3 regions of the Pseudoalteromonas simplex genome follow, and region 2 is predicted to be linked to each of the others. Evidence: predicted binding sites of a transcription regulator. Region 2 holds the regulator's gene; each other region holds the start of a gene.
What was found. Region 2 encodes MetJ, which represses methionine synthesis genes. Its sites were predicted from a motif close to TAGACGTCTAGACGTCTA; they were not measured.
Positions count from the first base shown of each region.

Region 1: a site for MetJ is predicted at 3,900-3,917, ahead of metK (methionine adenosyltransferase). Genes of this name have one in related genera too.
Region 3: a site for MetJ is predicted at 1,392-1,409, ahead of IRQ78_RS15155 (homoserine O-succinyltransferase). Genes of this name have one in related genera too.

Region 1 covers NZ_JADILN010000003.1:224,683-229,876, reverse strand. The annotation lists gene IRQ78_RS08530 (TIGR04211 family SH3 domain-containing protein) at 1-222, opposite strand, end outside; gene IRQ78_RS08525 (CYTH and CHAD domain-containing protein) at 436-1,956, shown strand; gene IRQ78_RS08520 (START domain-containing protein) at 1,994-2,605, shown strand; gene metK (methionine adenosyltransferase) at 2,647-3,798, opposite strand; gene tkt (transketolase) at 4,065-5,194, shown strand, end outside.
Region 2 covers NZ_JADILN010000004.1:242,239-247,432, reverse strand. The annotation lists gene IRQ78_RS10405 (malic enzyme-like NAD(P)-binding protein) at 1-566, shown strand, start outside; gene metJ (met regulon transcriptional regulator MetJ) at 666-986, opposite strand; gene metB (cystathionine gamma-synthase) at 1,211-2,470, shown strand; gene metL (bifunctional aspartate kinase/homoserine dehydrogenase II) at 2,475-4,820, shown strand; gene IRQ78_RS10385 (penicillin-binding protein 1A) at 4,904-5,194, opposite strand, start outside.
Region 3 covers NZ_JADILN010000008.1:100,597-105,790, forward strand. The annotation lists gene IRQ78_RS20670 (homocysteine S-methyltransferase family protein) at 1-390, opposite strand, end outside; gene IRQ78_RS15155 (homoserine O-succinyltransferase) at 380-1,327, opposite strand; gene ettA (energy-dependent translational throttle protein EttA) at 1,574-3,247, shown strand; gene IRQ78_RS15165 (PilZ domain-containing protein) at 3,362-3,727, shown strand; gene IRQ78_RS15170 (histone deacetylase family protein) at 3,781-4,689, shown strand; gene cyoE (heme o synthase) at 4,771-5,194, opposite strand, start outside.

The DNA.
Region 1 (5,194 bases), on a different contig from region 2:
TTTAAAGTAGCCATTATCTTCACCCGACAATAACACTATTTGTGTGCCTGCATCGACTGAACCTAAAATGCGGTAGTTTTTGCTTGGACCTGAGTGCATAAAGGTGTACAGGTTATCGACTATGTAGGCGGTGTTTTGGCTGTCGCTGCTTGGTGCTTCTTCTGCGTAGCTAATAAAAGAGGTGGCCGCAAGGAGCAACCCAAAAATACACTGTTTTAACATCAATCTACCTTGTTAATGTGATCTTGCCTAGAAGTGGCTAAATTTATAATTTCTTTATGTATAGAGATAGTAGGGATTTCAACTATTAATAGCAAGGCTGATATTGTAATCCGTGCGTGGGCTTAACCGCAAAAAACAGGAAAAAATTTGCATTAACAGTCTGCTTTGTTTATTTTGATCACTTATTTATTTTAAATGTACTCCGCAAAGCGAATGGATACTGAGATAGAACTGAAGTTTTTGGTGTCAGATGCCGTTGTTCCACTGATCCCCGCATTAATTACCCAATTTGCAAAAACCGTTACCAATAAACCGTCACGCAACTTACAAAATGCTTATTACGATACGCCAAGCCGAGAATTACGTGCTTTAGATATTGGCCTTCGTACTCGCTGTTGTGATGGTGAGTGTGAGCAAACCATCAAGCTTGCTGGCGAAGTGGTGGGTGGCTTACATCAGCGCCCTGAATACAATTTGCCACTGTCAGGTAATCGCCCTGATTTACTTGCATTTGATGCTGCTATTTGGCCGCATGGTATGCAAGTGCCTGCCATCGCAGAAAACCTATACCCAATTTTTAGCACTAACTTTATACGCCGTACTTGGTTACTCGAAACCGAAAATGGCGCAAAAATTGAAGTGGTATTAGATAAAGGTGAAGTGGCGGCATCGGGCCAAGTTGAGCCAATCTCTGAACTTGAAATCGAACTGATTGAAGGTAGTCGCAATGAGTTGTTTGCTTTGGCAGATAAACTGGTTAGTGAAAGCCATGTTCGCTTAGGGCTTTATTCTAAAGCTGCTCGAGGTTATCGTCTTGCAGATGACAAACCATTAAAAGCAAGTAAATCAATTGGTTTTGTACCACTAAAACGTGGTGCAACCCAAGAACAAGCCTTAGTAGAAAGCATTAACTACGCGATTCGCTTTGTACAAAAACATGAAGCCTGCTACTTCATAAAACCAAGCTTAAAAACCCTTAAGCGTGTCACCGACGGTATTCGTTTGATTCGCCATACATTTTGGCTGTTTGACGATATTGTTAGTAAAGACGATACCGACTCATTACGTACAGAATTAAAGTGGTTATTAAGCGAATTAGCATGGGTTGAAAATGCTATTCAGCTAAAAACCTACACATCTAAGCGCCATGCGTACTACAAAAAAATCAACAGTGCGCCTGAGCTCACTCAAGTTATTAATGACTTAAAAGAGTTGCAGCCAAGCATTGAAGATATCGAAAAACTTTTCCATAGCACCCGATACAATCGCTTATTATTACAATTAACAACCTGGTTGATTGAAAAACAATGGCGTAAGTCATGGGGGCAAACTGAGTTTCAAGCTGCTGAAAAACCTGTTGCCGATATTGCTAAGCGTTTATTTGCTAAAGATTGGCACGATATGCACGAACTTATTCCTGAGCAGCAAGTGTTTACAGATAAAGACTATTTGGCACTGCGCACCCGCCTTGAAAACTCATTACTCAGCGGCAACTGCTTAGGCGCTTTGTTCGATAAAGAAGATCGAAACGAGTTTCGTATGCCGTGGGTTGATATCTCTCATGGTATTTATGAGTTAAGCACCCTTGAGTACTTAAAGCAGTTATGTGCAGGGCAAGACGACTTAGAGCTAACAAAAATTCAATCATGGCTTGATCAAAAGTCAGAATTTTTGGTCAGTGCAATGGAGCAAAGTCGCCACGCGTCATTTAATACAGACCCTTATTGGTTTTAAATAAATGCGCTTGTGCCTATGGATAGGGTTAGCATGTTTGAGTCTCTCGGCAGTGGCTAACCCTATTGAATGGCAAACCTACAAACAGCAAGACGATATAAAGGTTAGCTATAAAAAGCACGAAACTGGCATTATAGAAATTAATGCTTCTGTGCTGGTAAAAAATGCTAAGGCCAGTGACTTTATGGCGCTGTTAAGTGATACCGACAACGCGCCCAATTGGCTCGAAAATGTTAAAAGCGTGACTTTAATGGAGCGCTTAAGCCCCTCAGAAACCCTTGTTTACACTCACTTTAACTCGCCTTGGCCGGTGTTAGATCGCGATTTGGTGAGTTACTCTTGTTATCATGCCTTAGGTGAACATAAAACAGAGCTAAAAATTATCAGTCAGCCATACGCTAAAGCAGAAGTCTCTGGGGTTGTGCGTATTAAAGAGCTCAGGGCTTATTGGCGTTTAGAAGAGCAGCAAAGTAATTTATTGGTAAGCCATCAGGCCTATGCTGATCCGGGTGGCTCAATCCCGCATTGGTTGAGCAATAAGGTATCGCTAAAAAGCGTTTATAAAACGCTACAAGCACTGACAGAGCAATTAACCAATAATCAGTTCTCGCGAGATAACTTAATAAGTCAGTTAGGTTCGTGTTCATAAAAAAAGCGCCAAAAGGCGCTTTTTTCATTTTATCTAACCTATTACAGGCCAGCAGCTGCGCGAAGTGCGTCTGCTTTGTCTGTACGCTCCCAAGGGAACTCATCACGACCGAAGTGACCGTATGCCGCAGTCGGTTGATAGATAGGACGCTCAAGATCAAGCATTTGGATTAAGCCGTAAGGACGTAGGTCGAAGTGCTCACGTACTAATTCGATTAGACGCGCTTCTTCTAATTTACCTGTACCAAATGTCTCGATGCTGATAGATGTTGGCTCTGCAACACCGATAGCGTAAGAAACTTGTAGCTCACATTTGTCAGCAAGGCCAGCAGCAACCACGTTTTTAGCAACGTAACGAGCAGCATATGCAGCTGAACGGTCAACTTTTGATGGATCTTTACCAGAGAAAGCACCACCACCGTGACGGGCCATACCGCCGTATGTATCAACGATGATTTTACGACCTGTAAGACCACAGTCACCCATTGGGCCACCGATTACGAAACGGCCAGTTGGGTTGATGAAGAACTTAGTTGCGCTAGAGATTAGCTCAGCTGGAAGAACTGGCTTAATGATCGTTTCCATTACCGCTTCAACTAAGTCGTTTTGTGAGATTGAATCACAGTGTTGAGTTGAAAGAACAACGGCATCAATACCAACAGGCTTGCCATTTTCGTATGCAAACGTTACTTGAGATTTTGCATCTGGGCGTAACCAGTTAAGCTCACCGCTTTTACGAACTTCAGCTTGGCGCTGAACTAGACGATGTGAATAAGTGATTGGTGCAGGCATTAACACGTCAGTTTCATTACATGCGTAACCGAACATTAGACCTTGGTCACCAGCACCTTGCTCTTCAGGTCGAGCACGGTCAACACCTTGGTTGATGTCTGGAGATTGTTTACCGATAGTGTTTAGGATTGCACAAGAGTCAGCATCGAAACCCATGTCTGAGTGCGTGTAACCGATTTCACGTACTGTTTTACGTGTGATTTCTTCGATATCAACCCAAGCGCTAGTTGTGATTTCACCACCAACCATCACCATGCCAGTTTTAACGTAAGTCTCACATGCAACACGGGCATGAGAATCTTGCTCTAAGATAGCATCTAGAACCGCGTCAGAGATTTGGTCCGCGATTTTATCCGGATGACCTTCAGAAACAGATTCAGAAGTAAATAAATGTTTTGCCATTGTATTTCTGCTCACAAATATTGCGCTTCACAAACGTCGGTAATAGCGCTAAAAAATTAAGGGGCGTATTTTATCTAAAACAAATATGTTTGCATAGTAATTTTACGCCTAGACGTCCATTTAAAATTAGTAATAACGTATTGTTCTTAACAAACGCCCATAAATGGTGCATTTAATGCGGATTTTTAATTGCACTGTACCCTTACAATAAGTAAGAATGGGGCTTCATAAACAACCAGCGCAAATACATAAAGGTAGGAGAATTCATGCCATCACGCAAAGAACTTGCAAATGCTATTCGCGTCTTATCAATGGACGCAGTACAACAGGCCAAATCTGGTCACCCTGGCGCCCCTATGGGCATGGCAGATATCGCAGAAGTACTATGGCGCGATTATCTAAAGCACAATCCAACGAATCCAGAGTGGGCAGACCGAGATCGATTTATTCTTTCGAATGGCCACGGTTCAATGCTGATCTATTCTCTACTGCACTTAAGTGGCTATGACTTACCACTAGAGGAAATTAAAAACTTCCGTCAAATGCACTCAAAAACACCGGGTCACCCAGAGTATGGATATGCACCAGGTATTGAGACTACTACGGGTCCATTAGGTCAAGGGATCACAAATGCAGTGGGCATGGCAATTGCCGAAAAAGCGCTAGCTGCACAGTTTAACCGTGAAGGCCACGATATTGTTGATCACTTCACGTATGCATTCATGGGTGATGGCTGTTTAATGGAAGGTATTTCACACGAAGCCTGTTCATTAGCCGGTACATTAGGCCTAGGTAAACTAGTTGCGTTTTGGGATGACAACGGCATCTCAATTGATGGTGAAGTAGAAGGTTGGTTCAGCGATGACACACCAGCGCGCTTCAAAGCATACGGCTGGCACGTAGTTAGCGATGTTGATGGTCATAACCCTGATGCAATTCGCGCCGCTATCGAAGAAGCGCGTAGCATTACTGATAAGCCATCATTAATCTGTTGTAAAACAGTGATTGGTTATGGTTCACCTAATAAATCAGGTAGCCATGATTGTCACGGTGCACCACTAGGTGAAGACGAAATTAAAGCATCTCGTGAGTTCCTTGGTTGGACTGGCGATGCATTCGAAATCCCAGCTGATATCTATAGCGAGTGGGATGGCAAAGAAAAAGGTAAGCAACTAGAAGCAAGCTGGGACGAAAAATTTGCAGCTTATGAAAGTGCATACCCTGAACTTGCTGCTGAGTTTAAGCGCCGTACAAACGGTGAGCTACCGGCAGATTGGGCTGAAAAGTCACAAGCTTACATCGAAGAGCTACAAGCAAACCCTGCAAACCCTGCAACACGTAAAGCATCACAAAATGCATTAAACGCGTTTGGTCCGTTACTACCAGAATTCATGGG
Region 2 (5,194 bases):
CACGTCGTGATGACTTAAACGAGTATAAGCAATTATTTGCTAACAATACCGATAAGCGTACATTACAAGATGTTATTGCTGATGCCGACGTATTCGTTGGTGTATCAGGTCCTAATCTGTTAACTGCAGATGATCTTAAGCTGATGGCAGACAAGCCAGTCGTGTTTGCATGCTCAAACCCAGATCCTGAGATTGCTCCAGAAGTTGCACACAGCGCGCGTAACGATTTAATTATGGCAACGGGTCGTTCAGATTTCCCTAACCAAGTAAATAACGTGCTTTGTTTCCCATTCATTTTCCGTGGCGCGTTAGATGTTCGTGCAACGGCAATTAATGATGAAATGAAAATTGCTGCAGTTCATGCTATTCGTGGCATCGCGAAAGAGCCTGTACCAAGTGAAGTATTAAAAGCGGCTGGCGTTGAGTCACTTGAGTTTGGTGCCGAGTACATCATTCCTAAGCCCATGGATCCGCGTTTATTACCACGTATTGCACGTGCTGTTGCTGAAGCGGCAGTAGAGTCGGGTGTGGCGCAAATCGATATGCCAGAAGATTACATGCGTTAAACTAAATTAGCCTTAGGTATAACGCTCAATAAAAAACTCAGCCTAGGCTGAGTTTTTTTATATCTGCGATTATCGGCGGTGATCCGATGGCCGAAATACTTATTCTGAATCAAGCACTGGGATATCTAATCCCATTTCTTGCATAATTCTTTTAACTTCTTCAGGTACCTTTTCAGGGTTGTCTTTACGTAGGTCGTCATCATTTGGTAATGGTTGACCTGTAAAAGCATGTAAGAAAGCTTCACACAATAACTCACTGTTCGTCGCATGACGCAGGTTATTGATCTGGCGGCGTGTACGCTCGTCAGTTAATACTTTTAATACGTTAAGTGGGATTGATACGGTAATCTTTTTTACTTGTTCTGATTTTTTACCGTGTTCTGCATATGGGTGAATGTATTCACCGTTCCATTTAGCCATAAGTTGTTTCGTTGCCTCGGTTGTCAGTGATTTACGCCTTATTCACAGCGCAAGATGCGGAAATTCTATCTCTTTAAAAAAGATAGTCAAATACTAGTTATTTGGCCATCTAGTGGTGTAAATGTATAAACTTCTATGTGTAAGCGATAAATGCTTTGACTTCTCATATTTGATCATCTAACCTTTTAGACGTCTAAACATCCAATTAAAGAATAGGTGATGAAATGAGCGAAAAAAATAAAGCGACGATTGCTGTTCGTCACGGCATTGAAGCCGATAAACATCATGGTGCGGTTGTGCCTCCTTTATACTTATCAACCACCTATTCGTTTGCTGATTTTGATACTAAGCGCCAGTATGACTATGGTCGCAGCGGTAATCCAAATCGCGATATCTTAGCTGAAACCTTAGCTGAGCTTGAAGGTGGTGCTAAAGGTATTATCACTGCAACAGGTATGTCTGCTGTGCATTTAGCCACTCAGCTGTTAAACAGTGACGACACGTTAGTGATCCCACATGACTGTTATGGCGGTAGTTATCGTTTATTCACCTCGCTTGAAAAGCGTGGCCTGTTAAAACTAAAAGTTTTGGATTTAACTAAATCTGAAAATCTCCAAGAAATTTTAGCGATTAAACCTAAGTTGATTTGGATTGAAACGCCAAGTAACCCAATCTTGCGTTTAACAGATATTAAAGCAATCACTAGTATTGCTAAGCAGTGTGGTGCTTTGGTTGCGGCTGATAACACCTTCTTATCACCTGCATTACAAAACCCAATTGAGTTTGGTGTTGATATTGTTGTGCACTCAACCACTAAATACATCAATGGTCACTCTGATGTAGTGGGCGGTGCAGTGATTGCTGCAACGCAAGAGCTAGGCGACGAGCTTGCTTGGTGGGCGAATAATATCGGTATTACTGGTGCACCATTTGACAGCTACTTAACGCTTCGTGGTTTACGTACTTTAAATGTACGCCTAAAGCAGCACCAAGAAAATGCCTTTGCCATTGCTGAGTATTTAGAAAGCTCTCCTTATGTGAGCCAAGTTTATTACCCTGGCCTTGCTTCTCACCCACAACATGAGCTTGCTAAAGCACAGCAACGCGGTTTTGGTGGCATGGTGAGCTTTGATATTAAAGGCGACATCAACGATGCTGCTGCGTTTTTAACAAGCCTTAAAGACTTTAGCCTTGCTGAGTCGTTAGGTGGGGTAGAAAGTTTGATTTGTCACCCTGCAACAATGACCCACGCAGGCATGGAGCCTAAAGCACGTCTTGAAGCTGGTGTGGGCGATACCTTGATCCGTATTTCTGTAGGCATTGAAGACGTAAAAGATCTCATTGCTGATTTAGACCGTGTTTTCAATTTAGTTAAGCCAGGTCAAGGACTGCAAGTTACAAAAGCTGAAGCTAAGCAAGCACAGCAAGATACACAACAAAACGCGTCATTTAAGTTAACGCCAGCACATACGGCATTGTGGTAGAAAAATGGTAAATATTGTTCATAAATTTGGTGGCTCAAGCTTAAGCTCGGCAGATCGTTATCATGCGGTAGCGAACATCGTTCTTGCTAATACTGAGCAGGGCGATTGCGTCGTTGTGTCGGCATCGGGTAAAACAACCGATACCCTGGTAAAGCTTTGGCAAAGTTACCAGCAGCAAGATAGCCAAGCTGTTAGCGATATTCTATTGCTTATTGATAACAATCAACGTGCGCTTATTGAGCAGCTACTTATAGGGCAGAATAAACAACAGGCGTTGGCACAGTTAAAAGATGAACTTGCTGTATTAAATGAATTAATTAGTCAGCAGCAGTTACTTGAAGCCCCTTTACTTGCTCATGGTGAAGTGTGGTCGGCGCGGTTATTGGCTGCTTATCTAAATCAGTTAGGTGTCGATTCGCAAGATGTTGATGCAAGACAGCTATTTACTCTAAATGGTGGCCAGCTTTTACATCAAAAAAACCAACAGCAATGCAGTGATGCGATTAGCAGAACACATATCAACGTAGTAACGGGTTTTATAGCTGCAGATTGCCAAGGTAATACGGTGACATTAGGCCGTAATGGCAGTGATTACAGTGCCACTTTGTTAGCGAGTTATACTTTTGCCAAGCAAGTGTCTATCTGGACAGATACACAAGGGGTATTTAGTACTGACCCTCGTAAAGTTAAAAATGCGGTTAAGTACGCCAAAGTATGCCGCGAGCAAGCTAACTTATTAGCGCGTTTAGGTAACCCAGTATTGCATGCAAAAACCTTGTCGCCGTTAAAAGACTCAGAAATTAAATTAGTGGTAAGAAGTAGCTTTGATTGTGATGCAACGCCAACCGAGGTAGTAAAAGAAGGTTATAGTAAAGCAAAACGTTTTATTACGACCTTAGATAACATCGATTTATTACGGGTTGATAAACTAAGCAGTGGTGAAGTCGGTGAGCTTAGTCAGTTAATTCAACACAGCCTGCATCACTTTACTAAAGAGGGCGATACTTACTTATTAGTGCCAGGTCAAAGCACTCACCAAGTTGTCAGCCACTTAGCGGGCCGTGCAAATATTGTCGAGTCAAATTTAAGTGGTTGTGCAGTAGTTGCCCCAACAGCTGATGTATCTGCGCTAACAGAGCAAGCCACAGCGCTTTTAAAAGAGCAAAGTATTCATCCTCGTTTTGTACAACAAGACGATAACTATGTGTTGATCTTAAACGATCAGGCAATTGATAGTGATGTTTTAACTCTTCTACATGACAAGCTGGTAAACAAAGGTCAAGAGTTGGCCATTATCGTTGCTGGCCTTGGTAATGTGGGCGAAGTGTTCTTATCGCAACTACAAGCTCAGTTTGCGCGTTTATCTGCTCAGTACAAAGTAAAAGTAGTTGCTCTTTTACGCTCTAAACAAATGCTTTTTAGTGCCAGTGGTTTAAATACCGAAACATGGCAAGAGCAGTGGCATAACGAAGCGCAAAGCTACGACAAAGCTGAATTATTAGCACGTATCAATGAACTAGATTATGAGCACAAAGTGGTGATTGATATCACTGCCAGTGAGGCGTTCAGTCAGTTATACCCTGACTTTGTTGAACTTAACTGTCATTTGATCAGTGCAAACAAATATGCGGGTACTGCTGCGAATGGTTGGTATCAAAACCTACGCACTAATTTGGCTGAGCGAAACTTGTTGTGGCGTTATAACACCAGTGTGGGCGCAGGTTTACCGATTAACTTTGCTTTAGCTGATTTGCAAAATAGCGGAGACAGCATTAACCGTATTGAAGGGGTATTCTCGGGTACTTTATCGTGGTTATGTAGCAGTTACGATGGTAGCGTGCCGTTTTCAGATTTAGTGCTTCAAGCTCAGCAAATGGGCTATACAGAGCCAGATCCTCGTGAAGATTTATCTGGCCGTGATATGCAGCGCAAACTACTAATCTTAGCACGAGATCTAGGTCTTGATTTAGAGCTTGATGACATTGCTTTGACACCACTAATGCCTGAACAGCTTGCAGCAGGAAGCTGGCAAGATTTCCTTGCAAACAAACAGCTACTTGATGAATTTATGACAGAAAAAGCAGCGCAAGCAGCAGCTGAAGGTAAAGTAGTGCGCTACACCGGTGCTATCACACTCTTAGATGGTAAGGTTCAGGCTCAAGTTGGTTTAGTCAATGTTGGCAAAGATGATGTATTAGCAAGCCTTAAACCGGGCGATAACATCTTTGTGATCAATTCACAGTGGTATACAGATAATGCATTGGTGATCCAGGGTCCAGGAGCGGGTAAAGAAGTCACTGCCGCTGGGGTTCACTCAGACCTGTATTGGCTGGTAAATAACCTAAAATAATTTTGCTGATCTTAGTTTAAATGGCTAAGCAAAAAGCGCCCCAAGGGCGCTTTTTTATTGTTTCAAAATAGCAACTTAGTTATTTAGAACAACTCTTCCTCTGTGCTGAGCTTTTCTTCAAATACGTCTGTTGGTTGATCGAGTACGTACTTAGTTGGTGCAGTGCCTTTAATGAAGTATTCAAAACGACTGGTGTAATCATTTTTGTGACTCAATAGACCTGTTGCTAAGTCGATTCGAACCGATACTAAACCTTCAGGAAGCTCAATAGGTGCTTCTGGCATACCATCAAGGGCTGCACGCATAAAGTCGACCCATGCAGGTTGCGCGGTTTTAGCGCCGGATTCTGCACCTGATATTTGCGATTTATCGAG
Region 3 (5,194 bases), on a different contig from region 2:
CGGTTTGCTAGGATCTTTTGCTTCAAGTTCATCACACACGCTGCGTGCAAGCTTCGCTGACTCGAAGTTGATTTCGCGGCTAAGGCTCGCCATGTCGTAATCTTCCATCGAAATAGTCGTGGCATTAAAGGTATTCGTTTCGATGATATCGGCACCGGCTTCTAAGTAAGCACGGTGAATATCAGCAATGATTTTTGGCTGAGTTAGGCTTAATAAATCGTTATTGCCTTTAATAAGTACATGCCAATCTTTAAAGCGCTCACCGCGATAATCCTGTTCTTCTAATTTATATTCTTGGATCATGGTGCCCATCGCGCCATCGAGGATTAAAATTCGCTGTTTTAGCGCCTCGTTTAATTGTTCGCGTTTATTCACTGCATTACTCGGCATAGTTGTTAGTCCTTACATCTTGGCTAACTAAGTTAATATCATACGGTGTAGTTTGGTACACATAATAGTTTAACCAATTCGAAAACAATAAAAAGGCATGGCTTTGCCACGTTTTCGACGGTTCGTTGTCTGGGTTATCGTCAGGGAAGTAGTTTTCTGGCTTAGGCGCATCCGCTGATTTTTCTTGGTCGCGTAAATACTCCCCTTTTAAGGTATGAGCATCGTACTCTGGATGGCCAGTAATATACACTTGGCTGCCTGATTTATTTTTAATTAAGTAAGCACCAACTCGCTCTGATCCGGCTAACACCACCAGCTCTTCGCAGGCAGTGATCTTATCGATATCAATATGACCATAACGAGAGTGTGGCACTAAAAAGGTATCATCAAAACCACGAGTGAGTGCTGCATGGTCAAAATAACTTTTATGGGTAAATACGCCGCTTAATTTATTTGGTTTAAGTTCGCGCTTAAGGCCATAGTGATGATATAGACCCGCATGGGCCGCCCAACACGAAAACAGCGTAGACGTAACATGTTGCTCAGCCCAATCTAAAATAACTTTTAGCTCGTCCCAGTAAGCAACTTCGTCATACTCTAAATGAGCAAGCGGCGCGCCTGTTATGATCATGGCATCGTAGTTATTATCTTTCACTTCTGAAAAATAGCGATAAAACGTATCCATGTGCTGCTCAGAGTGACTACTGGTGCGGTGAGTATCTAAGCGCAACAGCTCAACATTAACTTGTAGCGGTGAATTAGCTAACAAGCGAATAAACTGCACTTCGGTTTCAACCTTGTTTGGCATTAAGTTTAAGATGGCCAAACGCATTGGGCGTATCTCTTGCGTTTTCGCGCGACTTTTTGGCATTACAAACACGTTTTCTTGGCGTAATTTTGCAATGGCTGGCAATTCATCTTTTACTGTAATGGGCATAGCTGGCTCCGAGCATACTTATCTGACTGCTAATTATGAACGGATAGTTAGAAATTTCAACCTCTAGATGTTTAGATGTCCAAATGAAGTGGTGTTTCTGAGTGGTCATTAATTAAAATGTATGACTCTTTGAGTAAATAACACCTTGATGATAAGCCTATCATAAACGCTGAATTCTGTATTTTGAGGTAGTTTGGGTATACAATACTTGCTGTTAATTTTTCTTATAAATTGAAGGCTCCTTTCATGGTGTTACCAGATAAGTTTATATTCTCGATGAGTCGAGTTTCTAAGGTTGTGCCACCTAAGCGCACTATCTTAAAAGATATTTCTTTACACTTTTTCCCAGGCGCAAAAATTGGTGTGCTAGGTCTAAACGGTGCAGGTAAATCAACATTACTTCGCATTATGGCTGGTGTTGACCAAGACTTTGAAGGTGAAGCTCGCCCTCAACCAGGCACTAAAATCGGTTACTTACCGCAAGAGCCTGTGCTAGACGAAAGCAAAACAGTTCGCGAAACAGTAGAAGAAGCAGTAAGCGAAGTTAAAAATGCACTAAACCGCCTTGATGAAGTATACAACGAGTATGCAATGGACGGTGCTGACTTCGATGCGCTTGCTAAAGAGCAAGGCGAACTTGAAGCTATCATCCAAGCGCACGACGGTCACAATATCGACAACGTGTTAGAACGTGCAGCTGATGCATTACGCCTTCCACCTTGGGATGCAAAAATTGAACACCTTTCGGGTGGTGAGCGTCGCCGTGTTGCGATCTGTCGTTTACTACTTGAAAAACCAGATATGCTTATTCTTGACGAACCTACCAACCACTTAGACGCTGAGTCAGTTGCTTGGTTAGAGCGTTTCTTACACGACTACGAAGGTACCGTGGTTGCTGTAACCCACGACCGTTACTTCTTAGATAACGTAGCAGGTTGGATTTTAGAGCTTGACCGTGGTGAAGGTATTCCTTGGGAAGGTAACTACTCATCGTGGCTTGAGCAAAAAGATTTACGTTTACAACAAGAACAGAAATCTGAAAAAGCACGTCAAAAATCAATCGCGCAAGAACTTGAATGGGTTCGTTCAAACCCGAAAGGCCGTCAAGCTAAGTCTAAAGCACGTATGGCACAGTTCTCTGAGCTTCAGCAAAACGATTACCAAAAGCGTAACGAAACGAATGAACTATTCATTCCACCGGGTCCACGCTTAGGTGATCAAGTTATCGAAGTGAAAGGCCTGAAGAAGAGCTTTGGCGACCGCGTATTAATCGATGACCTAAACTTTGCAATGCCGAAAGGCGCTATCGTAGGTATTATCGGTGCCAATGGTGCGGGTAAATCAACGCTATTCAAAATGCTAAGTGGTGAAGAAACGCCAGATAGCGGTGAGATCATTGTTGGTGACACTGTTGAGCTTGCAACGGTTGATCAGTTCCGTGGCGACATGGACGAAAGCAACACGGTTTTCCAAGAAATCTCTAACGGCCAAGACGTATTAAAAATTGGTAACTTTGAATTCCCAAGCCGTGCCTATGTTGGCCGCTTTAACTTCAAAGGTAACGACCAACAAAAATTCGTTAAAGACCTATCCGGTGGTGAGCGCAACCGTTTACACCTAGCTAAGCTATTAAAAGCAGGTGGCAACGTATTACTACTGGATGAGCCAACCAATGACCTAGACGTTGAAACACTACGTGCACTTGAGAACGCTATTTTAGAGTTCCCTGGCTGTGTAATGTGTATCTCGCATGACCGTTGGTTCCTTGACCGTATTGCTACACATATTCTTGATTACCGTGACGAAGGCCAAATTAACTTCTTCGATGGTAACTACACAGAATACGAAGAGTGGTTGAAGAAAACCTTAGGCGCAGAAGCGGCACAACCTAAGCGTATTAAATACAAAAAAATTGGCTAATTAGCTGATACTCAAAAAGCCCCTACTCAGGGGCTTTTTTGTTGTATTAAGCTTTGCTATCACTCACTCCATTATGATCTATACTATTAAGTAACTAAAGTTGGAGATACAGCTATGAATGAACGCAGAGAGTTTTCGCGGGTATTATTTTCTTGCCCTGCGGTCCTTCGTATCGAAGATAACGACTATCACTGTCAGTTACTTGATCTATCTTTGCAAGGTGCGCTCATTACTAAAAGTGATTCATTTTTAGTGCCTATTCATAGTAAAGCTGACTTAATCTTTACCCTGCCAGAATCAACTATCGAGATTAAAATGCAAGTGGAGCTGTGCCATGTTGAGCATCAGCATGCAGGCCTTCGCTGCGAACATATCGATATTGATAGTATTACTCACTTAAAACGATTGATTGAGCTCAACCTGGGTGATGAGGCATTATTACATCGCGAGTTAGCTCATTTAATTCACGCGCCAGAGTAAACATTTGCCGTTAGATTCGTTATGCTGTAGCAAATTCAGCTATTTAATAAGCTATGCAGTTAAATCCCCACTTACCCTTGGTGTATCATCCAAATTACTCGTTTAGTTTCGATCCTAACCATCGCTTTGTGATGAGTAAGTTTGCTTATTTATATGAGCATGTGCAAAACCTTGGATTAATAAATGACAACCTAACTCAACCGATGCTTGGCAGCCCTGAGCCCCTTGAGTTAGTGCACTGCGAAAATTATATCCACGACCTTTGGCACAACCGCTTAGATGAAAAAGCGATGCGCCGTATTGGCTTACCTTGGTCAAAAGAGCTGATGGCACGTACCTTTACTGCGCCTCTGGGCACCTTACAAACAGCACGTTTAGCTCTTAAACATGGCATTGCTTGCCACTTAGCGGGTGGCACTCATCATGCTCATACTGATTTTGGCTCAGGCTATTGCATGGTAAACGACCTCGCTTTCACCAGCGAAACCCTGATAAAAAGTGGTGAAGTAACCAATATACTTATTTTTGATTTAGATGTTCATCAAGGTGATGGTACCGCAGCAATGCTGGCGCATCAGCCCTATGCTTATACCTGCTCTATTCACTGTGAAAAGAATTTTCCGTTTCGAAAATCAGCCAGCGATTTAGATATAGGTTTAGCACCGAATGTCGCTGATAGTGAATACCTAGGCGTTGTTGACAATACGCTGAGTTATTTATTAAACACCCTAAACCCAGACTTAGTACTTTATGATGCAGGTGTAGATGTATGGCAGCAAGATGGCTTAGGAAAACTTGATATAAGCTGGCAAGGGATAGCACAACGCGACCATTTAGTTCTCAAACGCTGCCTTGAACACAATGTACCTGTCGCAACCGTGATTGGTGGTGGTTATGATAAAGACCATCGCCGTTTAGCGGCTCGTCATGGCATTGTAGTAGAGCAAGCTGCTCGATTTTAAAAACAACAAAGAAAAAAGGCCCGGTGGAGAAAAAACCGGGCCTTTGCTACTGTAACATTGGGATATGTTAGCAACTTTTTTCTAAGTTAAAACAAGTAGCTGTGGAGCTACCGAATGGTAATCTAAAGCCATCGCTATGCTCAAAACCGTGATGTTTACAATTGAAAAAGCAAACACTTGGCGCGCCCAGCCGCTTACATCAATATTGCGACGATAGCCACGAAGCGCCATTAGCAACCACCAAAAACTCGTTGTACAAGCTACAGCCATAAAGGCTAAACCTGTATAACCACTAATGGTTAATAACATCACAACCAACGCATACACGGCGATATATAAAACAATGTGATGCTTTGCCTTCTCGATCCCCTGCGCTACTGGTAACACAGGAATTCTGGCCGCTTGGTAGTCGTTATAACGAAAGATTGCAATTGCATATGAATGAGGCATTTGCCATAGACTAAACATGACCAATAAAATCACAGCACCAGCATCAAACTGCCCA